2 regions of the Anaerostipes faecis genome follow, and region 2 is predicted to be linked to the other one. Evidence: predicted binding sites of a transcription regulator. Region 2 holds the regulator's gene; the other holds the start of a gene.
What was found. The regulator NrdR, encoded in region 2, represses ribonucleotide reductase genes. The targets are predictions, from matches to a motif close to CACAANATNTTGTG.
Positions count from the first base shown of each region.

Region 1: the regulator NrdR is predicted to act here: its motif matches at 4,590-4,603, upstream of nrdD (anaerobic ribonucleoside-triphosphate reductase).

Region 1 is NZ_CAJSYK010000005.1:37,432-49,213, reverse strand. Features, by position in the region: gene rplK (50S ribosomal protein L11) at 1-293, opposite strand, end outside; gene nusG (transcription termination/antitermination protein NusG) at 371-919, opposite strand; gene secE (preprotein translocase subunit SecE) at 935-1,132, opposite strand; gene rpmG (50S ribosomal protein L33) at 1,160-1,324, opposite strand; gene nrdG (anaerobic ribonucleoside-triphosphate reductase activating protein) at 1,422-1,913, opposite strand; gene QGT46_RS05110 (hypothetical protein) at 1,925-2,317, opposite strand; gene nrdD (anaerobic ribonucleoside-triphosphate reductase) at 2,328-4,448, opposite strand; gene QGT46_RS05100 (hypothetical protein) at 4,656-5,189, opposite strand; gene QGT46_RS05095 (GerAB/ArcD/ProY family transporter) at 5,170-6,228, opposite strand; gene QGT46_RS05090 (spore germination protein) at 6,209-7,732, opposite strand; gene QGT46_RS05085 (GntR family transcriptional regulator) at 7,818-8,498, opposite strand; gene ispE (4-(cytidine 5'-diphospho)-2-C-methyl-D-erythritol kinase) at 8,515-9,387, opposite strand; gene QGT46_RS05075 (DUF3794 and LysM peptidoglycan-binding domain-containing protein) at 9,477-11,036, opposite strand; gene QGT46_RS05070 (Veg family protein) at 11,126-11,371, opposite strand; gene ftsH (ATP-dependent zinc metalloprotease FtsH) at 11,485-11,782, opposite strand, start outside.
Region 2 is NZ_CAJSYK010000032.1:4,812-16,593, forward strand. Features, by position in the region: gene topA (type I DNA topoisomerase) at 1-1,812, opposite strand, end outside; gene dprA (DNA-processing protein DprA) at 1,828-2,907, opposite strand; gene QGT46_RS15215 (YifB family Mg chelatase-like AAA ATPase) at 2,900-4,417, opposite strand; gene nrdR (transcriptional regulator NrdR) at 4,493-4,942, opposite strand; gene QGT46_RS15225 (YlmC/YmxH family sporulation protein) at 5,049-5,294, opposite strand; gene QGT46_RS15230 (RnfABCDGE type electron transport complex subunit B) at 5,412-6,206, opposite strand; gene rsxA (electron transport complex subunit RsxA) at 6,220-6,795, opposite strand; gene rsxE (electron transport complex subunit RsxE) at 6,808-7,509, opposite strand; gene QGT46_RS15245 (RnfABCDGE type electron transport complex subunit G) at 7,511-8,122, opposite strand; gene QGT46_RS15250 (RnfABCDGE type electron transport complex subunit D) at 8,115-9,065, opposite strand; gene rsxC (electron transport complex subunit RsxC) at 9,079-10,395, opposite strand; gene QGT46_RS15260 (glutamate-5-semialdehyde dehydrogenase) at 10,653-11,782, opposite strand, start outside.

The DNA.
Region 1 (11,782 bases), on a different contig from region 2:
GCGACTTTCTTTCTGTTCGGCTCTCCGGACCCGGACTGGATCTTGCAGGCTTTCTTTAATAAAACTGCTGCCGGAGGAGTCTTTGTCACAAAGCTGAAACTTCTGTCCTGATATACTGTGATCACAACAGGAATGAGCAGGTCTCCCTGATCTGCAGTCTTTGCATTAAATTCCTTTGTGAACTGTACGATATTTACACCGTGCTGACCAAGTGCAGGTCCTACCGGCGGTGCTGGTGTTGCCTTTCCTGCCGGAATCTGAAGTTTAATATATCCTTCTACTTTCTTTGCCATAATCGTTAACCTCCTGATGATTGTGGTAATTACGGGAGATATCCCTCCCACCTTGTTACGTGCAGAGGTTTTGTCATTTACTCTGCTTTTTTGATATCTAAGAAATCAATCTCTACTGATGTGGCACGTCCAAACATCTCCACCTCGATGGTCACTGTCTGTTTGTGCTCATTTACTACGGTAACTGCACTTGTCGTACCTTCCCAAGCACCGGAAGTAACAACAATGATATCACCTACTTCAACATCAATATCAATTCTTTCCTTCTTAGGCGTTTCTTCGTTTGTACCGCCCACGTTGATTCCCAATGGCTTCATCTCAGCCGGTGTCAATGGGACCGGTTTGGAGCCAGGGCCTACGAATCCTGTCACACCTCTGGTGTTTCTGACAACATACCATGTATCGTCGTTCATCACCATGTGGATCAGCACGTATCCTGGGAACATCTTCTTGGAAACCTGTTTTTTCACACCATTCTTCAGTTCCGTTACGTCCTGAAGCGGTACCCGGACTTCTAAAATCTGATCTTGAAGCTTGCGGTTCTCGATCGTCTTTTCGATATTTGCTTTTACTTTATTCTCATATCCGGAATAGGTATGAACTACATACCAATTTGTTTCTGCCATATGCTCTCCTTACCTTTACCCTACTAACATCTTGATTCCATATTGAAGTCCCAAATCCAGAACAGCAATAATCATACCAATGATAATAGCACACACGACCACAACGCCGGTTTCTTTGGCAATGCGTTCTTTAGAAGGCCAGATGATTCTTCCGAATTCTGATTTCAATTCTCTGAACCAGCTGGTTTTGCTTGATTTGCTGGTATTCTTCATGTTCTCACTTCCTTAAATAAACGTGCATTACTTAGTTTCTTTGTGTAATGTGTGTCTTTTACAGAACTTGCAGTATTTCTTTGTTTCCATACGTTCCGGATGTGTTTTCTTATCCTTCATCATATCATAATTACGCTGCTTACATTCTGTACATTCTAATGTGATTTTTGTGCGCACAACTTCCACCTCCATTGTTTTTAAAATAAGGCATAAAAAAAAAGACCTCTTCCAACGCTAAAGTCTAGCTTACATATTGTATCATGGAAGAGGCAGGCCGTCAAGCCTTGTTTTATCTTATGTACAGCACTTTTTTCATTTGTTCCAGCGACTTTTTCACATCGATCACCTTCTGGTTGGAACTTCCTCTCCATTTGAGGGCAGTGTCCTTTAAGTCTTCCTCAAAACGACCGTCCACCAGAACATCTGTATTTTTTACGGCATCCAGAGTATAGACTTCATCCCACAGAAAACCTGTATACATCCATATGGTCTTTTCCGGAAACTTTTCTCTGACCTCTTTGACCAGCTGTTCTACCGGCTCCCGGTTCTCAGGGTGCAGAGGATCTCCTCCGCTTAACGTCAGACCGCTGATATAATTTTTGCTGAGCTCTTCAAACAGTTCTTCTTTTGCCGCCCGGTCAAACTCCAATCCGCCATGGATATCCCAGGTGACCGGATTGTGGCAGTTTTTGCACTGATGGGTACATCCTGACAGCCATAAGACAACTCTTAAACCGTCCCCATTCAGCATATCGTCCTTTGTAATGTTGTGATACCTCATACTTCCCACCTCTATGCTAATATCATCCAAAGCCCCGCCGCTGCAAAGACCAGAAACGGCAGGAGCCGCTCTGTCCCAAGTAAAGACACAAATGACTGCGGTATAAAAATTTCCTTTGGATCTGAAGGGTCCAGGAGCACTTCGGTCTCCCGGCCTTCTGCGTATTCTTCTTTTTCCCTGTATTTATACAGCCTGAGAACCGAACTGTACTCAATGCCTTTATATGTATAAGTAAAGACAGGATTTTTCATTTTTAAATTCAGATAATTGACATATGGTTTCTGCCCGGTGCAGACAGCCCGCACTTTCACAGAATACCGCCGTATGTTTAAAAATTGTTTGACCACAGGCTGAATCAAGATTCCTGAACCGATTACTAAAAGTACTGCACCAATATAAACCATGGCAGCCTCCCTACATCGACTTACGGTCGGCGATCTCCGCCATCTTTGCGTCATTGAGCCTCGTGTCTCCCTTGACTCTGGAATAAGACAGATAACCGTTCATGCGGTCGATCTTGGTCAGATTCCTGCTTCCGCAGACCGGACACACATCCATTTCCAGCTCCTCATGCCCGCAGTCGTCACAGTATGACAGGGATAGATTCACCCCTTCATAGTAACCCAGGTCCATGGCACGCCTTACCAGCGTCCGTATAGCGTCTTTATTGTAGCTGATCGGATACTTCACGTACTGGATCTTTCCGCCGTTGCATTTTTCCCAGAAACGTCCCTCTAAGTTCTGTTTCTCGATCGGCGTCAGATCTTCGGATACATGGCAGTGAAAAGAGTTGCTCACATATTCCCGGTCAGAGACATTTTCGATCACACCGTACTTTTTTCTGAACTGTTTCACCTGAAGTCCGCAGAGGTTTTCTGCCGGTGTTCCATAGATCGCATACAAATGCCCGTCTTCTTTCTTAAACTTAGTCACCTCACTGTTGATGTACTCAAGGACTTCCAGTGCAAATGCGCCGTCCTGAGCAATGGATTTTTTGTTGTGCAGCTGCTGAAGTTCATTGAGCGCCGTGATCCCAAAAGATGCTGTGGCAGACTCAAGCAGCGGCTTGATCTTGTCGTGAAGTCCCAGATGTCCTCCCAGGAAGCCTCCCTCACAGTAAGCCAGAGGATTTGTGGATGCCTTCATCTCTCCCAGATAATCGTAGGTCCTTCTGTGGAGCTCCCTGATCAGATTCAGATAATAGTCCAGCACTTCATAGAAGTCACGGCTTTCCTGCTTTGCCTTTGCATAGATCATCGGCAGATGCAGACTTACCGCCCCGATGTTAAAACGGCCCACAAAGACCGGCTTGTCCTGCTCGTCCAGAGGCTCTGCCCCTCCCTTTTCATACCAGGGAGATAAAAATGCTCGGCAGCCCATAGGGCTTACGATCTTTCCATATCTTTTATACATGTCCGGGACATATCCGTCCCCTGTAAGGCTCAGCCAGTCGGGATACATCGTCTTGCTGGAACAGCGGATGCCCGCTTCAAACACATCCTCCAGTTCTCCGCCGGGTCCATGGAGATTTTCATCGTAGAGAAATACGATCTTTGGAAACAGCACCGGTTTTTTATGTCCTTCTTTTCCCTGTCCTCTTCTCCTGACATCCAGCATCGTAATCGTTGCCATCTTTGCAAACCGGCCTGTGCCGGTTCCTGCGGTCACTGTGATAAAAGGATAGTCTCCGCGGCTGGAAGAAACACTGTTAAACTTATATTCAAGTCCCTGGAATCCCTGACAGAATTCTTTCTGCACATCCTTGAGGGACTCGGTCTCTGCCCGCTCTCTGGAAAGGCCGAGGGCTTCATACTTTTCAATGCCTTTTTCATAAGACTTCTCGGCATACGGTTCCAGGATCAGTTCAATATTCGGCACCGTAAATCCGCCATACTGCTGGCTGGCCGCGCTCAGCACGATGTCTCCTATGACGTCAAAGGCCACATCCAGTGTCTTTGGTTCATTGTACCAGAGATTCCCCATCTCAAAGCCGCCTTTTAACACGGCCTCCACATCAAACAGACAGCAGTTCATCGTATCTCTTCTGGCTGACATATCATGAATATAAATGTACCCGTCCCGGCAGGCCTGAATCTCTTCTGTCGTTAAAAAAAACTTCTGATACAGAGACTTGTTCAGCTCATTAAAGATGAGACTCCGCTTCGTTGACACAAGGGCGCTGTCTGTATTGCTGTTCTCTTTGTCTCCTATGTACATGATGGACTGGCTTTTCTTATACACATCATCCAGCATTTCCACAAAATCCTGTTTATAATTCCGGTAGTCCCGGTAGCTTTTGGCCACGTCGGGATTTACCCTCTCCAGAGCCCCTTCCACCACATTGTGCATCTCCGTAATATGTACTTCCGCCTTATTAAGCTCGTCCACTCTCCCATTGACAAACCCACAGATCTCATCAATCTCATCTTCCGTAAATTTCACAAGGGCACGGTAGGCGGATTTATTTACCGCCGTCACCACCTTCTGAATATTAAAATCCTCTTTTGTTCCGTCCTTTTTTACTACCCGTATCATACTCTCTCCTCCCTGACTGTTCCCAGAGCATCGTCCTGCCTGCGGCATATCCCGCTGAAAGCAGGAGACACCGCAGGCAGGGGACTCATCGCTATTTTCTCAATCAAATTACTATATATTGTTTGATATGATCTTTTATTCTACTATATCTTGTGTGAATGTATCCATCTTACCATCTCATCCAATACAAGTCAAGGCTGATTTTTGTCACTTTCTGCCGTAAATCCTGCCAAGGCTCAGATCCTTGGGCTTTTTCACTTTCGGAGAACTTTCAATGCCTTTGGCCATGTATTCACCAAAGGAGACAGGCAGCTCCTTCTCGATCGAAAAAAGCTCTTTTAACTGTTTTTTACTTTTAAGAATCAGTACGGATTTTGCGATTTCCGAATGATTTAAAAGCTCCTCTATCATAGTATCATCAATCTGTCCGTTGGTAAATACAATCACCTTTAAATGCCCAAAGTTTAATTTTTTCGGCTGGGTTCGCTCAAAACTTTGGTTTGTCTCATTTAAAGACCTGCCTGAATAAACCACAGACTTGGACGGCACGTTCGTTCCCTGGTTATCCTGAGCCTTGGAAAAATCTGCACAGGAATAATCGATCAGATATCCGTTCTCTGTCTTTTCGATGCCCATTGCCAAAACATAGCTGCTGTCCTCGATGTCCCCGGCTTCTTTGCAGCCCGTAAGTGCCGCTGCTGTGACTGCGGCCATCAAAAGGCTAATGATGATCTTTTTCATGGGTGCCTCCTCTCCGTTCCAGCCAAAACAAAACTGCCGGAATTAAAATGCCCAGCAATAGATTTGCAAAAAGGAACACAGAAATATAATTTTCCCAAAGACGGATCATAGGGATCAGAAATCCAGTGGTCAAAAACAGTCCGCCGTAAGAAATCCACCTGCCCCATTTCTTTTTCCCCGGAAATGTGTTTTCAAAACTCCAGTTTCCATAAAACAGGTATCCGCTCAGCACACAAAAGACTCCAACGATCCAGAATGCGATCAGGAAAATGTCCAGCCTTGCCATGATCCCTCCCGGCATGGCTACATTCTGGGCCATGGAGATCACCGGAAACGGGTCTCTCCTGATCATCCGAAGACCCAGGCTTCCCGCCGTGGCGGCAAACACTCCTGCCGATAAAATGATAATTCCAAGTAGCGTCCTCTTATTTATTCCCTTTTCCTTCATATGCCCCTGATAAAACCACACCAGTTCCATAGGATGAAACAGTGCGAGCACATACAGCCCGCCCATCGCCAGATTCTCCGGTTCAAACTTCCGGATCAGGAAGGGTTTCATAGAAAATTCCGTGGTACTGAGAAGAAGGATAAAAATAAACGGGATCAGGATAAACCAGAACAGCCCTTCCATGACTCTCGCTCTGTCGTCCAGCCCCTCCCCGTTCATCCGGAAAGCCAGAAAAATGATCGGCAGTCCGATCCAGTAAATATTCATATACGGCAGAAGGAACACCCTGGCTAAGATCAGCATATATGCATAAAAAAATGCGGCGTTTATAAAAAATCTCACATAATAGAGAAAGGAAATCACCCGGTGCTTTTTTAATACCTCTTCCATGGTCAGACTGCCTTCTGCTTTTTGTACAAGCCACGGATAGCAGGCCGCGGCAAGGGCCCCAAGGAGCACCGTATAAAGCCCTGTTTCACCGGATTTCAAGGCAGATGCCTGGGGAAGGAACATGCCCACTCCGCAGAAGGTTTCCAGAAGAAAGATCCTGCTTCCCTGCTTTTTAGAAATTTCAAGATTCGCCGTCCACATGATGTTTCCTCCTTCCCTGGCGTTTTTTCGCCCCGTCCTTTGTAAACCATGGCCTGAAAATCATACGCCTGATAGGCAGGCGCACCATATAATCCTCCCAGGGGTCCGTTTCTTCCACCGTGGCTGATACGGTCGGAAACAGATACGGGATTCCATAGCTCTGAAGCTTCATCAAATGGATTGCAATCGCAAGGAATCCGAGAAAGAATCCATAAAGACCCCATATGGCACAGACGATCATAATAGAAAATCTCAGCAGCCGGAATACCCCCGAAAAGCTTTCATTTGGTATAGAAAACGATGCGATGGCTGTAAAGGCTACAACAATTACCACGATCGTGCTGACAATATTGGCATCCACCGCTGCCTGTCCTACGATCAGCCCTCCTACAATGCCTATGGTGCCGCCCAGCTGTCCCGGAAGGCGGATACCCGCTTCCCTTAAAAGTTCAAACGCAAGTTCCAAAAGCAGAACTTCCACGACGACAGGGAAAGGCACTCCCTCCCTGGCCGACACAATGGACAGCATAAACGGTGTGGGAAGAATTTCCGGATGATAATTTGCAATGGAAATATAAAATCCCGGCAGCCCGATGGCAATAAAAGAAGAAATATATCGAAGGATTCTGGCAAATGTGGCTACTTCCCACCGGTTATAGTAGTCATCACTGGCCTGAAAAAAAATATTCAGCGTCACCGGCAGCACAATGACCTCCGGAGAATTGTCCACCACGAGCACAACTCTTCCCTCCATGAGCCCGCTTGCCGCCTTGTCCGGCCTCTGAGTCAGCTGGTACTGGGGAAACGGAGATTTGCTGTCCTGCTCCATGAGCTGTTCCAGCATTCCGCTGTCAAAAATTCCGTCAATATTCAGTTCATCCAACTGTTTTTTTATCTCCTTTACTACCTCATCTTTGGCCAGATCCTCGATATACATAAGCGCTACATCTGTTTTGCTCCTTGTTCCGATCCTAAGCTGGACAACCTTCATTCTCGTATCCCTGACCCGTCTTCGGATCAGTGCCGTGTTGGTCCTGAGACTTTCATTAAAGCTGTCCTTCGGACCGATCATGGCTACTTCCCTGTCGGCTTCCTGCACTCCTCTGGTAGGGAAAAACTTGCTGGATATAAAAATCCCCTGATCAAGCCCGTCAAAAAACAGTACTGTATCTCCTGATAAAACGGCCGTGACAACTTCATCCATTGTCGTGACCATCTTCCGGTCTGCACTCTCAATCACCCAGGAGGTCACAGACTCTTTCAGAGGGTGAAGAGGGTCTGTGAGGAGAGGTTCCAGTACATTTTCCTGGATCATGTCGGCTTTGGCAAGCCCGTCCGTGTAGATCACATACATTCCCGTGTGTTTTTTCTTCCCGACGTAAAACTTCTTCTTTACAATATCATTGCAGTCTGAAAATACCGCTTCGAGATAAGCAATATTCTGTTCCAGATCCTTTGATATTACACCTTTCATTTTGTGATTTTTATCATGAAATCGATCCATTTTTTCACACCACCTTTGAAAGTAGTATGAGCAAAAAAAAGAACTCTATGCGTACGCACAGAGTTCTGTCTGAAAGTCCTCAGACCTATTTTTCTTCTTCCTGGATCTTTTTGATCACCGTCTCTTCCTGATTGTCAATATGACGTTTCATGATCTCTTTCGCCCTCTCTTTGTTCCCGGCGAACATGGCTTCCACCAGTTCCTCGTGTTCTTTGAGAAGGACCGCATGATATGCCGTATCCTTGACATATTCCAGACGGTAGCGGTAAATCTGTTCTCTCAGATTGTTGATGATCTGGATCAGCCTCTTGTTCTGAGTCGCCTCGAAGACGGCATCATGAAATTCCACATCACAGTCTGCGATCTTAGGATTGTCATCCGTCTGGATGGCCTCCCGGAAATTGTCGAGGGCTGCCTGAATCTTCTCTCTGGAACTTTCATCCAGGCGCTCCGTGGCAAGTCCTGCTGCCAGTTCTTCCAGAGAACTTCTCACTTCCAGGACATCTCTTAAATCTTTTTCCGTGATGCGGGCTACTTCCGCGCCCTTTCTCGGGATCATGACTACCAGCCCCTCAAGCTCCAGCTTCCTTATGGCTTCCCTGACCGGGGTACGGCTGACTCCGAGACGGTTTGCCAGCGCGATCTCCATCAAACGCTCTCCGGGCACAAACTCTCCGGTGATGATCGCCTGTCTGAGTGTATTGAACACCACATCCCTCAGCGGCAGATATTCATTGACATTTACTTTTAATTTATCACTGCTCATCTTTCGTTCCCTCCAATTATGATTCTCTATTGACCGGCGCCACCACATAGGCCTGCTTCACATCTTCAAAGGATCTTAGATTGGAAAGGGCTCTCTGTGCCTTTTCCTGTGAAGCAAAGATTCCAAAGACCGTCGGTCCGCTCCCGCTCATGAGTGCATTCTCGGCTCCCTGTTTAAGCAGGAACTCTTTGATCTCATCGATCACGGGATATCTTGGTATGGTGACTGTTTCAAGAACATTTTCCATCCTTCCTGTGATCCCCTTCAAATCCTGATTTTCAATGGCAGATATCATTCCTGTGATGTCCGGGTGTGAGGAAAGGCCCGGCACGTCCAGATTCTCATACACAGTTTTCGTGGATACACTGATCCCCGGCTTGGCAATCAGTATATGGCAGTCCGACACAGGGGGCAGCTTTGTAAGTTTTTCTCCGATCCCTTCGGCCAGTGCAGTTCCTCCTATGACACAATAAGGCACATCCGCTCCCAGCCCGGCTCCGATCTCACACAGTTCCTCTTCCTTAAGTCCCAGTTCAAACAGCTGGTTCATTCCTCTCAGTGCTGCGGCGCAGTCAGAGCTGCCGCCCGCCATGCCTGCGGCGATAGGGATACGCTTTTCCAGATACGCTTCCACGCCGTCTTTGAGCGAATACTTTTTCTTTACGGCTGCGATGGCCTGACAGACAAGATTCTGTTCATTGACCGGAAGAAATCTAAGATTGGCGGAAAGTGTGACGGAATCACCGGAAGTCTTTTTAAGCTCCAGCCGGTCAAAAAGACCCACTGTCTGCATGATCATCCTTACCTCATGATACCCGTCATCTCTCCGCCGTACTACATCCAGCCCTAAATTTACTTTTCCATAAGCTTTCAGAACTACCTTTTTCATCTGTACTCCTCACTGTCTCCTGCCGCTGAAACTTAGTATTGTATACAGAACATTATAATATTGTTCCTATAAAAATGCAATCCTATTTATCAATTCCATTCAATTTCTTTGACTATTAACAGTTTATCACCTGGCTTTACTTCCTCAATGCCTTCATTTTGATCACGGATATCGTCAACGGTAGTAAAATAACGTTTTGCTATGGACCACAGAGTATCCCCGTCCTTCACGATATATCCGACGATTCCCGGGATCTTCTGCAGTTCTTCATAATCCAGAGGCTGCTCAGATACATTTGTCATAATCTTTTCCGCTTTTTTGTGGAAAGAGATGAAGTCAAATATAACATTTGCTTTGATCTCGATCTCATCCCCTTCCGTCGGAGTGGCGCTGATATGATCCAGCATAACATCCAGCTGATAATCGTCCTCTTTCATCAGACCATTAGCCTCGATAAAGTAAGAAAACGGTTCCATATATGAGCTGCTCATTACCGGGTTCTGGTCCTCGCTGGACAAAAACAGCACATCCGCCATCAGGACACCCTCCACCTGGAGCCCCTGCTCTTTGACTTCCACATCGTCTAAATTGCAGCTTCCTTTGACAGAAAGCACCTGCAAAAGCTTTCCCGGCTCCTGCTCGATGGAAAAACGCTTCGCCATCTTCATGGTAGCCTGATTTTTTCCGATCAGGGATTCAAAAGCAAAGTCTTTATATTCCGGCACCAGAGTCTTCTGCATCGTATAGCAGTCTCCCACGTAAGAAAGCACCTGATCTTCGTAGACTTTAATATCACACTCAAGAGTTGCGTCAACCGATACCACTCTCTCTTCTCCGTCCACATCCGGACGGATCTCCAGCTGATGGTTTCCAAGGGAAATGTGGATCTTGCCGATCATTCCCGGTGCACATTCATAGCACTCCAATTCTGTGTGCAGCGGGATCTCCCACCTGGCATACTGGACCGGAAGCTGTTCATCCTCTCCGAGATATAAAATAAACACATGCATATCACCCTGTATGTCGATGCTATGGTCTTTTAACTTTCCCTGTACATTCTCAAGCTCCACCTGGCTCCAGAGAATCTCATAGATGTTGGATTTGTTGGCCGGCAGAACCAGCTCCTCTTTCATTCTGGCAATGTCCTTTTTATTGACGATCAAGTCTGTCACCTGAACTTCCTTTTTCAGGGAAGATATCCCGTCACCAAGAACATCGATAATGCCTTCCTCTTTAATCTCCTCGTTGACATGGAGGGTCAGGGTCAGAAGTATTCTTATGCTCAGTTTCCTGGAATTGATCAGCACTGTGTTGATGTCATCAATGACATAAGAAACCTTCACATAATCTGTCGGCACAGCGCCGTCCATATGTATATACTCCTCAAAGGGGAGAACAAAATCCAGAGACTCTAAATAGGTCCTGGCGTCAATTGTCCCGTACAGGCCTGAAAAATGAAATTCTCCCTTGATCCGGATACGGTCCACCATCATCTCTGTCTCCTGCATGATCACCAGCCCTTTGGTCTGGATCATCTTCTCCACATCCGGCTTCGTATCAGGCACATTGCAGTCCTGGTCGATTGTTATTTGTACCTGCTTTCGTTCTTTTGCAACGATTCCATAAAAATCCTTTTTGTTAAAATCCATAAAAAATTCCTCCCTGTCTTGTATATACAAATATATTCAGACAGGAAGGAATCTATTCCTTCAAGATTAAAATTGTATCCGGTACAGTGTCAGCCTTCCAGCAGCATCATCCTGACATCTTTCGTGATCACGTCCTGATAACTGAAACTGACAGTTTTGCTTTTGGTGCTGCTGTCGTCTTCAATCTCTACCAAAAAAATGTTCGGATATGTCTCCGTAATGACTCCCTGTGATGTTACAAACTTGTGTCTACCTTTATTTGAGCTGATCTTGATTTTGCTGCCAATGCGCTCCTGAATTGACTTACGAATGCATTGAATATCCATCTGTGTCATTCTTTCACCCCATTCTATCTATACAGAACTCGTGACACTTTCTGTATACTGTGAACTTTATTGTATCATTATAACCGAATCCTGTCAAATCTATACATGGGATGTCCAGAATGTTACATATCCTGAGAATTTTTTTCCATATCTTCCGACGGCTGTTCCTGTGCAGGCTCATCCTCTGTCGTGGAGCTTGAGGCATCTTCCCTGGAATCTTCCTCTTCCTGTTCAGAATTTTCTTTCTTGGCATTGAAGATTTCCATAAACTCTTTTCCTGTGATCGTCTCTTTCTCGATCAGGAACTGTGCAGCCTCATCCAGTATGTCCATGTTGTCCCGGATCAGGTAAAGCGCCTTTTTATATGCATCTTTCAAAATTCCCATAACCACCTCGTCTACCTTTGCCGCGGTGGATTCC
Region 2 (11,782 bases):
GTCAGGGAATCCCGGACAGGCCAGAAACTTCCCATACGGCCCATATTTCACGACCATATTGCGTCCGCACTGGTCACAGACCACATCGGTCACTTCGTCCTCAATGGTTACCTGCTCCAGTTCTTTTTCTGCGGCCTCCACGGCTTCTTTAAGATCCGGATAGAAGTTTTCCACCACGGATTTCCAGTGGACCTTGCCTTCCTCCACCATATCCAAAAGCGCCTCCATCGTAGCGGTGAAATGCACATCCACGATAGACGGAAATGCCTTTTTCATCATGGTATTGACCGCTTCTCCCAGCTCCGTCATATACAGATTCTTCTTTTCCTTGACCACATACCTTCTGGCAATAATCGTAGATATGGTAGGAGCATACGTACTCGGCCGTCCAATACCCTGTTCTTCCAGAGTGCGGACAAGCGTTGCTTCCGTGTAGTGGGCCGGCGGCTGTGTAAAATGCTGTTTGTGGTCAAACTCTTTTAACTTCAGCTCCGTGGAAGTATCGATACTTTTCAGTATGACATTTCCTTTTGATTTCTCATTGTCGATGTTGTACACAGTCAAAAATCCGTCAAAAACGATCTTGGATGCGGAAGCATTGAAACGGTATCCGTTGGCGTCGATCTTTACGGATGTAGTCTCATACTTGGCTGCACTCATGCGGCTCGCCATAAACCGGTTCCAGATCAGCTGATAAAGCCTGAACTGGTCTCTGGAAAGCTGTTCTTTCAAGCTCGCCGGGGTGTTCTCGATGTAAGTGGGACGAATGGCTTCATGGGCGTCCTGTACATTTTTGTCGTCCTTTTTTGAAACTTGTCCGTTTCCGACAAAATCACTTCCGTAGGTTTCAGAGATGAACTCTCTGGCATTCTTATCTGCCTCTTCCGAAATCCTTGTGGAGTCTGTACGCAGGTAAGTGATCAATCCCACGGTGCCTTTTCCTTTGATGTCTACACCCTCATACAGCTGCTGAGCAATCCTCATGGTTTTTGCTGTCGGAAAATTCAGTTTGCTGGATGCATCCTGCTGCATCGTACTGGTCGTAAACGGAAGCGGGGCTTTCTTGATACGCTCCCCTGTCTTTACGCTGTCAACATGAAATTCGGCGCCTTCAAGTTCCGCAAGGATCTTGTTCAGCTGTTCTTCATTCTTGATCTCGATCTTCCCGACTTTGTCTCCGGCAAACTTGGCCTCCAGGGGCTTTTTGCTCCCTTTCACATTCAGAAAAGCATCCAGTGACCAGTATTCTTCCGGTATGAAAGCGCTGATCTCTTCTTCCCGGTCACAGATCAGGCGGAGCGCCACAGACTGTACCCGGCCTGCGCTCAATCCCCTCTTGATCTTTGCCCATAAAAGAGGACTGATCTTATACCCGACAATCCGGTCTAAGACACGTCTTGCCTGCTGGGCATCCACCAGGTCCATGTCGATCTCTCTCGCATGCTTTAATGATTCCTTGACTGCATTCTTGGTGATCTCATTAAATGTGATACGGCTGCATTTTTTATTCTCAAGTTTCAGCGCATAATAAAGATGCCATGAAATTGCTTCCCCTTCCCGGTCAGGGTCAGTCGCGAGATAAACTTTGTCGGCCTTTTTCACTTCTTTCCTCAATGCCGCCAATACTTCTCCCTTGCCCCGGATCGTAATATATTTTGGTTCAAAATTATGTTCCAGGTCGATTCCCATCGTACTCTTGGGGAGATCCCTCACATGACCGTTGGATGCAATGACCGTATAATTTTTCCCTAAAAATTTATTGATCGTCTTTGCTTTCGCTGGTGATTCTACAATTACTAAGTATTTTGGCATTTTTGCACCTCTTAATTATATTTTTATTATGTAATAATTTTTCAGTATTTCTTCTGCCAACCCCTGCCTCTGTAGATAGTATAAGGATGTCACAGCCTCTGTGACCGGCAGTTTTGCCTCCGAAGCTATCTGTTCCAGGCATTTAGGTTCCAAACTCAAAACATCATACACCATTTTTTCACCTCTAGCAAGTGAATTTTTATCAAATTGACAGACATTATGTGAAAATACTCTGAATTTTGGAAATTCATTTAAGATATCTTCGGGGCCGGAAACCAGCTTGGCGCCTTGCTGGATCAGGCGATGGCAGCCCCTTGATACATCACTCGTCACATTGCCCGGGAGTGCAAAAATTTCTTTGTTTTGTTCCAATCCGCTGTCCGCTGTGATCAGAGATCCGCTTTTCTCTCTGGCCTCCACTACGAAAATTCCGTCGGAAAGGCCACTGATGATCCTGTTCCTCTGCGGAAAAAGAAAAGAAAGCGGCTCTACGCCGGGACCATACTCAGAATAGATCACACCCTGTTTCTCTACATCGGCGAACAGTTTTTTATGTGCTTTCGGATAAATCCGGTCAATCCCGCATCCCAGAACACCTGCCGTCGGTGCGCCTACATCCAGGGCTCCTCTGTGAGAAGCTCCGTCGATTCCCCTTGCCATACCGCTGACGATCAAAACACCCCTCCTGGACAGCTCTTTTGCAAAATATCCTGCCATCTCTCTTCCATATAAAGTACAGGATCTGGCCCCTACTATGGCAATGACCAGCCTTGATTCCTGCGGCCTGCCTTTTCGGAAAATGCCAAACGGATAGTCATAGATCTGTTTAAGCCGCTGTGGATAATCGGGTTCTTTCCATATAATATAGTCTGTTTTCTGCTTTTTTAGCTCCTCGTACTTCTTACAGATATAAGATTCATCTCTTGTCTCAAGAAAAAGCCGGTACTGTCTCTTGTTAAGAAATGGCTTTGCAGTCTCCGCATTAAGCTTCCTGAGTTCCTCCGGATGAATAACGGCAGAAAGGATCTCACCCTGCGTCTTTCGATTCATCTCAAGAAGCGACGTAAACCAGAACCACGAAATCTTTTCATTCATATCCCGCAGCCTCCGATAAAAACTCCATGTTGCGCAGAGACAGTGCCTCTATAAGATGTCCCTCCCCGATCCCGCTTTTCTGTTCCATTCCGGCAATCGTTTTTGCTGTCCTCACAATCTTATGAATACCCCGCATAGAAATATGATGTTTCTTTTGTTCTTCTTTTAAAATTCTTCGGCTTTCTTTGGACAACGGACAGATTTTTTCTAAGTCCTCTGCCTGTATCTGACCGTAATAAGAATACGGAGTATCCGAGAGTTCTCTCTGTTCCTCCCTGATATGTTCCAAAACCCTGCTGCGGATGGCAGCCGAATTTTCAGTCTCGGCGTCCATTTTCTTTGCCTCCTGTCCAACTGTGAGAATCAGATCAAAACGGTCCAGTATGGGCCCTGAAAGTCTGTGATAATAGGACCGCTTTTCACCCGCACTGCACCGGCATGCCTCCGGAGTAAAGCTGTTGCCGCATGGGCATGGGTTCATGGCCGCTGCAAGTAAAAAGTCCGCAGGCATGGTATAGTCTCTCCCAAGCCTGTTTAAAATAATCTGCTTATCTTCCAGCGGCTGTCTCAGGGCTTCAATGCATTTGGCGTCAAACTGTGCCAGTTCATCCAGGAACAGGACACCTTTGTGGGCAAGTGTGATCTCTCCAACTTTTGGAACCGCTCCCCCACCGATCAGCGCTCCCCTGGATATGGAAGAATGAGGTTTTCGGAAAGGCGGACAAAAATCTTCTGCCTCCCGGTGGACACCGGCCGCCTGATACAGAGCCTGCACCTCCAGATATTCTTCCTCGGATAAACTGTTCATGATAGAAGAAATCCGTTCAAGCGCCATAGTCTTGCCGCATCCTGGAGCTCCGATCAGAAGAATGTTATGCCTCCCGGTTACGGCGATTTCCAGAGCTCTTTTTAAGAAAGCCTGTCCTTTTATTTCTGAAAAATCATGACACTGGCTGTCAAGGATCATCCTTTTTTCCTTAAAATGATATGGAAGCACACACCCGCTTCTGAAATAGTCCACGGCATCGGAAAGATGCTTTACCGGAACCAGTTCCACATCTCTGATATGTACAAGGGATTCCATATCATCATAGGGAACCATGAACCGCCGGATGCCCTGCTTTCTCCCTTCCATGATGATGGGCAGGCACTGTCTGATCCCATGGACACTGCCGTCCAATCCCAGCTCTCCCAGGAGACAGATGGGCGGTTCTTTGTTAATTGGAATATAATTGAGACCGGCCATAACGGCCGCTGCGATGGGAAGATCAAATGCGGTTCCTGTCTTTCTGATGTCGGCAGGAGATAAATTGACGGTAATTTTCATAGGAGGGAGCGGACAGCCCAGAGCCCGCAGTGCGGATTCCACCCTGTGCCTGGATTCTTTTGCTTCATTAGAAAGGCGGCCTACCATAGTAAAGTATGGGAGACCGCTTCTTAGTTCCGCTTCGACCTGAATGATACAGCCTGCGGCGCCTGAAACAATGCCGCTTAACATCGAACAAAACATAAAGCCTCCTTCTTCTCCGGAAGCCTTTCAGCTAACAATATACTGTATCTTATCATATTTTCTATTTTTTTACAACTATTTCAGCAATTTTTTCAGTTCACTCATGAAGGTGTTCACATCTTTGAACTCTCTGTATATAGCGGCAAACCTTACATATGCCACCTCATTCAGTTCCTTCAGCTTGTCCATGACGATTTCTCCGATCAGGGAACTCTCCACCTCGCGCTGTCCGAGATTATAGATCTTTGTCTCGATCTCATCTACAATCTGATCTATCTGTCCCATGGATATAGGCAGCTTGTGGCAGGACTGTACGATACCCGCCTTGATCTTGGAGCGGTCATACATCTGTCTGGTCTTGTCCTTCTTGATCACAGACAGCGGTTCTGTCTCGATCTTTTCATAGGTCGTGAAACGCTTGCTGCAGTCGTCACACTGTCGTCTTCTCCGTATAGAGTTATTGTCTTCCGAATGTCTGGAATCAATGACTCTGGAATTTTCACTTCCGCAATAAGGGCACCTCATTTTTCTACCTCCCGGGCTATGCTTTTCTTTGTACTCTTTTGAGAGGCAGAACACGTCTGCCTCAAGACTTTCCATTCGTTAAAGGAAGTATATCATTTTTTCCAGATCACTTCAAACATTCTTTTTCATTAATATCCACCAATACAGTGTCACAGCCGATTCGAATGATCTTCTTATATGGAATATAATAAAACTCTCCTTTTGTAAAACATAGGATCTTTGTCGCTTTTGGAACGATCAGACATAAAATCTGACCTGACGCCAGGTCAAACTCCAGGTCGATTACACATCCCAGTTTATCTCCGGTCCGGCAGTTGATAACATCCTTTTCCCTCAACTCTAAAAACTTCATGAAACGCCACCCCAGAAAAATAGTTATAATAGTGTATGCCCCAGGAAATAAAATGTGTCAAAAAGGCTGTATCCTCCAGTCAGATACAGCCTAATGATCTTTATATAATTCACTTTATTATACAGTAATGATTTTTTTCGGACACTTCTTGGCACAGAGTCCGCAGTTGACACATTTCTCATAGTCTATATGAGCAATGTTATTTTCTACGGTAATCGCTCCAAGCTTACATTCTTTCGCACAGAGCCCGCAGCCGATACATCCGGCTTTGCACACGGACATGACGTCTTTTCCCTTGTCTTTAGAATTACACTGCACTAAATGCTTCTTGTCGTAAGGAACCAGTTCAATAAGTCCCTTCGGACAGATATCGGTACATTTTCCGCAGCCGATGCACGCTTCTTTGTCAACATACGCAATACCGTTGACGATGGAGATTGCATTCTCAGGGCACACCTGGGCGCAGCTTCCGAATCCCATACATCCGAAAGAGCATGCTTTGGGCCCCTCTCCGGGTACGTTCATGGCTTCCACACAGCTCATCTGTCCTGTATATTCGTATTTATTTGATGCTTTCTCACAGGTCCCCGCACACTTTACGAATGCCACCTGTTTTACGAAGTCACCGGCTTCCACACCCATGATGGCACCGATTTTTTCTGCCGCCGCAGGCCCGCCTACCGGACAGGCATTGACCGCAGCTTCTCCGTTCGCGATCGCTTTTGCAAGCCCGTCGCATCCGGCATATCCGCAGCCTCCGCAGTTGTTTCCGGGAAGTTCTGCGCGGACTGCTACTTCTTTTTCATTGACCGGAACCTTAAACTTCTCAGAAGCGATTCCCAAAAGAATAGCAATGACCAAACCAATGCCTCCGACCACGACGGCCGCGAGGATAATTGCTGTAATATCCATTTTTGCTACCTCCCTATATGATTCCTGAGAATCCAAAGAAAGCGATAGCCATCAGCCCTGCCGTGACAAGAGTGATCGGCATTCCTTTGAAAGATTCCGGGATGTTGTTGTATTCTAATTTCTCGCGGATACCAGCCAGGATCACGATGGCGATGGTAAATCCGACAGCCACTCCAAATCCGTTGACTACACTGGTAATAAAGTTGTAATCATACTGAACGTTATTCAATGCAACACCGAGCACCGCACAGTTGGTAGTGATCAGCGGAAGATATACGCCTAAAGACTCATAAAGAGCCGGCATAGATTTCTTTAAAAACATTTCCACGAACTGAACCAATGCCGCAATGACAAGGATAAATGCGATCGTCTGAAGATATTCCAGATGAAACGGTACGAGTATGCCCGCATAAACGAAATAGGTAACCGCTGAGGCGATTGTGATGACGAAAATAACCGCAGCGCCCATTCCGCCGGCAGTTTCTACCTTCTTGGATACACCAAGGAAAGGACAAAGGCCTAGGAACTGGCTCAATACTACGTTATTAACTAATGCCGCACCGATTGCGACTAATAATAAATTTGACATTGTTCATCCCCCCTATTTGTCATCCACACTGTTATCGAAAAACCGGCTTCCACAGGCACCGTTTCCGCAGCTTGCACAGTCGCCGCAGCCGGAAGCCTGAGGCTCTCCTGCTTTTTTCGGTTTCTTGTTTCTTACCTTATTCTGAACTGCAACAAGGCAGGCCAGGACAAAGAATGCTCCGGGGGCCAGGATAAAGATCGTGATCGGCTCATAAGCAGCCGGCATGATCTTTGTGCCAAAGATCGTACCTGCACCGAGGAGTTCACGGAAAGCTCCGATCACAGTCAGTGCAATGGTAAATCCCAGTCCCATTCCGACACCGTCGAAGAAAGAGAGAACTGCCCCGTTCTTAGATGCAAAGGATTCTGCGCGTCCCAGGATGATACAGTTTACTACGATCAGAGGAATGTATATTCCAAGGCTTGCATTCAGTGACGGCACATATCCCTGCAAAAGGAACTGTACTACCGTTACCAGAGATGCAATGATAACAATATAGCCCGGAATACGGACCCTGTCAGGAATAATATTTCGCATGAGTCCAATGATCAGATTGGAAAACATTAACACGGCCGTAGTGGAAAGTCCCATTCCTGCCCCGTTGATGGCGGATGTGGTTACCGCGAGGGTAGGACACATACCGAGCATTAAGACGAAAGTAGGATTTTCTTTGACAATACCGTTGATTAAACGTTCTATCGGATTACTTTTCATCTCAATTACCTCCTTTCAATGTATCCATTAAAGCAACACAGCTGTTGACCCCGCTTGTTACCGCACGGCTGGTGATCGTGGCACCGCTGATGGCATCGACCTTTGCGTCGTCATTCTTGCCGGAACCGTCTTTTACGACTTCAAACTGCTTCGCTTTTTTATCTTTGAAGTTACTCTTAAATTCATCTTCTTTTGCCTTCATACCAAGACCTGCGGTCTCACTGATCGTCAAAGTCTCATATCCGTTGACCGTACCGTCATTCTTGACACCGACGGAGAGGGTGATATCTCCGCCGTACCCGTCAGGGTTTGTCACGGAGAATACATATCCAAGACCTTTTCCGTCCTTATCTACTGCTTTGGCAATCTCACTGACCGTATTCTGGCCCAAATTCTTTGCCTTCAAAACTTTGTTTATCTCTTTTTTATTAAGCTTCACTGCCTCAAATCGATCTGCGTCTTTGAACACAGCCTTGTATGCTTCCTGTTTTGTCTTTTCTTCCTGCTTTGCAATCGGATCTTTGGTCACGTTGTAAACGAATCCAAGGATCAGTCCGGCAGCCAGAGTGATGATAAATAATTTAATACAGTCGTTTACTAAACTTTTATTCATTGTCTTTGCCTCCTTTTGCCTTCACAATTCCAAACGGAGTAGGAACCGTAATCTTTTCAATCAGAGGAACAACCAGGTTCGCAATGATAATAGAGTAAGAAACCCCCTCTGCCATCGGTCCGAACAGGCGGAAAATACCGGTCAGCAGTCCGCAGAGGACACCGAAGATGATCTTTCCTTTGGAAGTGATCGGCGAAGTTACATAGTCCGTTGCCATGAAGATCGCACCGAGCATCAAACCGCCGGCAAAAATCTCAGATGCCATATAAGTAAGATCGAAGCCATGTCCTCCAAAAAGCAGTACGAAGACAGCCACCGTCGCTACATAGATGCATGGGATCAGCGGTGAGATGACTTTCTTTAATACCAGGTAGGCTCCTCCCAAGAGGAGCAGGACGGCGGATGTCTCTCCGATCGTTCCCGGGATAAATCCTGTAAAGACATTTCCGAGGTCTACACTCTTTCCTGCCTTCAGCAGGGCAAGAGGAGTCGCAGTGGTGACACCGTCATATGTAAATGTAGTCATTCTTGCCGCAAAAGAGATCATCAGAAAACAGCGGGCTCCCAATGCCGGGTTCATAAAATTCTGCCCCAGGCCGCCGAAAACTTGTTTTACGACAATAATGGCAAAAAGGCCGCCGAGCACCGGCATCCAGAAAGGAACACCTGCCGGCAGGTTCAGCGCAAGCAGGAGTCCGGTCACAGCCGCGCTCAGATCGCTGACGGAAACTTTTTGTTTCATTAGCTTCTGATATATATACTCAGCAGCCACACAGGTGACAATGGAGACCGCAATGGTCACAGCCGCAGATGCACCGAAGATATAGATACCAAAAACTGTGGCCGGGAGTAATGCAAGGATTACGTCCAGCATAATGCTTTGTGTTGAGCTTTTGTCCCTTACGTGCGGGTTTGCTGAAACACGATATAATGTTTCGTTCATATGTACCTCTCCTTTACTTCTTTCTACGATTTGCCAAGACCTGTTTGCGTCCTGTCTTCATTGACTGTGCCAGGTTTCTCTTCGCCGGACAGATAAAAGAACAGCATCCGCATTCCACACACTCATCTCCGTGGAGTGCCTCAAATGCTTCAAAGTTATTGTTATCTGCCAGTACGGACAGTCTCGCCGGCATTAACTTCTGAGGACAGACGCTGACACAGCGCCCGCAGTTGATACAGTTGCTCGGCTCTACGGCAGACACAGGGTCCTTTGTAAATGCAAGCAGAGAAGAAAATGTTTTGACTGCCGGAACGTCGGTAGTAAACATGGCCATTCCCATCATCGGACCTCCGGAGATCACCTTCTCAGGCTGTCCCTTAAATCCACCGGCTGCTTCGATCAGTTCGTTGACGTTGGTTCCCGTGCGGACTAAAAGGTTTTTAGGGCTCTCAACCGCATCTCCGGTCACCGTTACCACACGGCGGAACAAAGGTCTTCCCTCTTTTACCGCTTCCTTGACAGCAACAATCGTTGCCACGTTGTCCACAATACATCCTGCATCTGCCGGAAGCATACTGGAATTGATGGCTCTTCCCGTAGTCGCATAGATCAGGGAACGCTCCGCTCCCTGCGGATATTTTGTCTTTAACTCTGCAACCGAAATTCTTGCATCTCCTTTGACACAATCGCTGACTTTGGCAATGGCATCTTTTTTATTGTCTTCCACTGCGATGATTCCTTTTGCCTTCGGGAACAAGTCAAGAACAATGTTAAGACCTTCCACGAGGACTTCCGGAGTCTCCATCATGATCCTATAATCTCCGGTTATGTAAGGCTCACACTCCGCACCATTGACAATGATGTACTCGATGGCATCCGGATCTTTCGGAGCCAGCTTCACATGAGTCGGGAAACCTGCCCCTCCGAGCCCGACGATCCCTGCGTCTTTGATCGCAGCGAGAACCTCGTCTCTGGTCATATCCTGATACGGCTTTGCTTTAAACTCCGCTTCTTTAAATTCTCCGTCGTTTTCTATTACAATTGCATTTACTTTTGCCCCGGCGGGAGTCACTCTCGGCTCGATTGCTTTCACCGTACCCGAAACAGAGCTGTAAATATTGGCAGACACAAAACCGCCTGCCTCTGCAACCTTCTGTCCCGCCAGTACCTGATCACCTTTTTGTACGATCGGTTTCGCAGGTGCCCCGATATGCTGGCCGACAGGTAAAACAACATCTCCTTTAGGCAGATATTCGGTGATCGGAGAATTTTTTGCGTATTCTTTCCCGTCATCCGGATGAACTCCGCCGCTAAATGTAAACAATGCCATTTTTAAGCCTTCCTTTCTCTTTTCTTTAATTTCCATATCTTTAATGATAAATTGTTTAGCATGCAAAATCAACTTTCGACATTTTTTTCACAAATGAAATCCCATAAAATAACACACATCTCACTAAAATCTTTTCATTCTTTTACTTTTTTCATCTTTTTGCACAGAAAAAGAAACAATAGCGCTTTCTATATGTGAAATAATTATCAATCTAAAAGGAGTCCCCGATCCTGAGAACTCCCTCTTTGAAGTTTTATCTAATGCCTGATCTGTCCATTGCCATAAATAATAAATTTGGTAGTCGTCAGCGCATCGAGTCCCATCGGTCCCCTTGCATGGATCTTTTGGGTGCTGATTCCGATCTCGGCTCCAAAGCCGAACTCGAATCCATCGGTAAATCTCGTGGAAGCATTTACGTAGACTGCAGCCGCATCGATCTTCTCCAGAAACTCCTGGGCATGGGAATAAGAATCTGTGACGATCGCCTCGGAATGTTTGGTATTGTAGCGGTTGATATGTTTTACCGCCTCATCAAAGCTGTCCACGACCTTTACCGAGATAACGGCATCCAGATATTCGGTTCCCCAGTCTTCTTCCGTCGCCCGGATCACCTGGTCACTGACTGCCATGACTCTCTCGTCTCCTCTGACCTGCACTCCCTTTTTCAGCAATGCCTCTACAACAGCCGGAAGATGGGTCTGTACAACATCTTTATGTATGACCAGAGACTCGCATGTATTGCAGGTTCCAAGCCTCTGAGTTTTTGCATTGACCACGATATCGACAGCCATTTGGGGATCTGCATACTCATCGATATAAGTATGGCAGTTTCCGGTTCCTGTCTCGATCACGGGAACCGTGCTGTTTTTCACGACACTCCGGATCAATCCGGCTCCGCCTCTTGGAATGAGGACATCAATATATTCATTCATCTGCATCATCTTTGTGGCAGTTTTCCGGCTGGTATCTTCCAGGAGCTGAATGCCGAATACCGGCATCTTTTTCTTGGCTAATGATTCCTGGAGAACTTTAGTAATCGCAAGATTAGAATGTATGGCGTCGCTTCCGCCGCGGAGCAGGCAGGCGTTTCCTGTCTTAAAGCAAAGAGCAAACGCATCCGCAGTGACATTGGGACGGGATTCATAGATAATCCCCACAACGCCCAAAGGCACGACCTTCTTTCCGATCAGCAGTCCGCTTTTATTGGGCTTCATCTCGGTGACTGCCCCGATGGGATCTTCCAAGTCCGCCACCTGTCTGAGTCCTTCTGCCATACCTTCGATCCTGTCAACCGTCAGAGTCAGACGGTCCACCAGTGCCTCCGACATCCCGCGCTCCATGGCTGCTTTCACGTCTTTTACATTCTCCGAAAGAATGTAATTCTGGT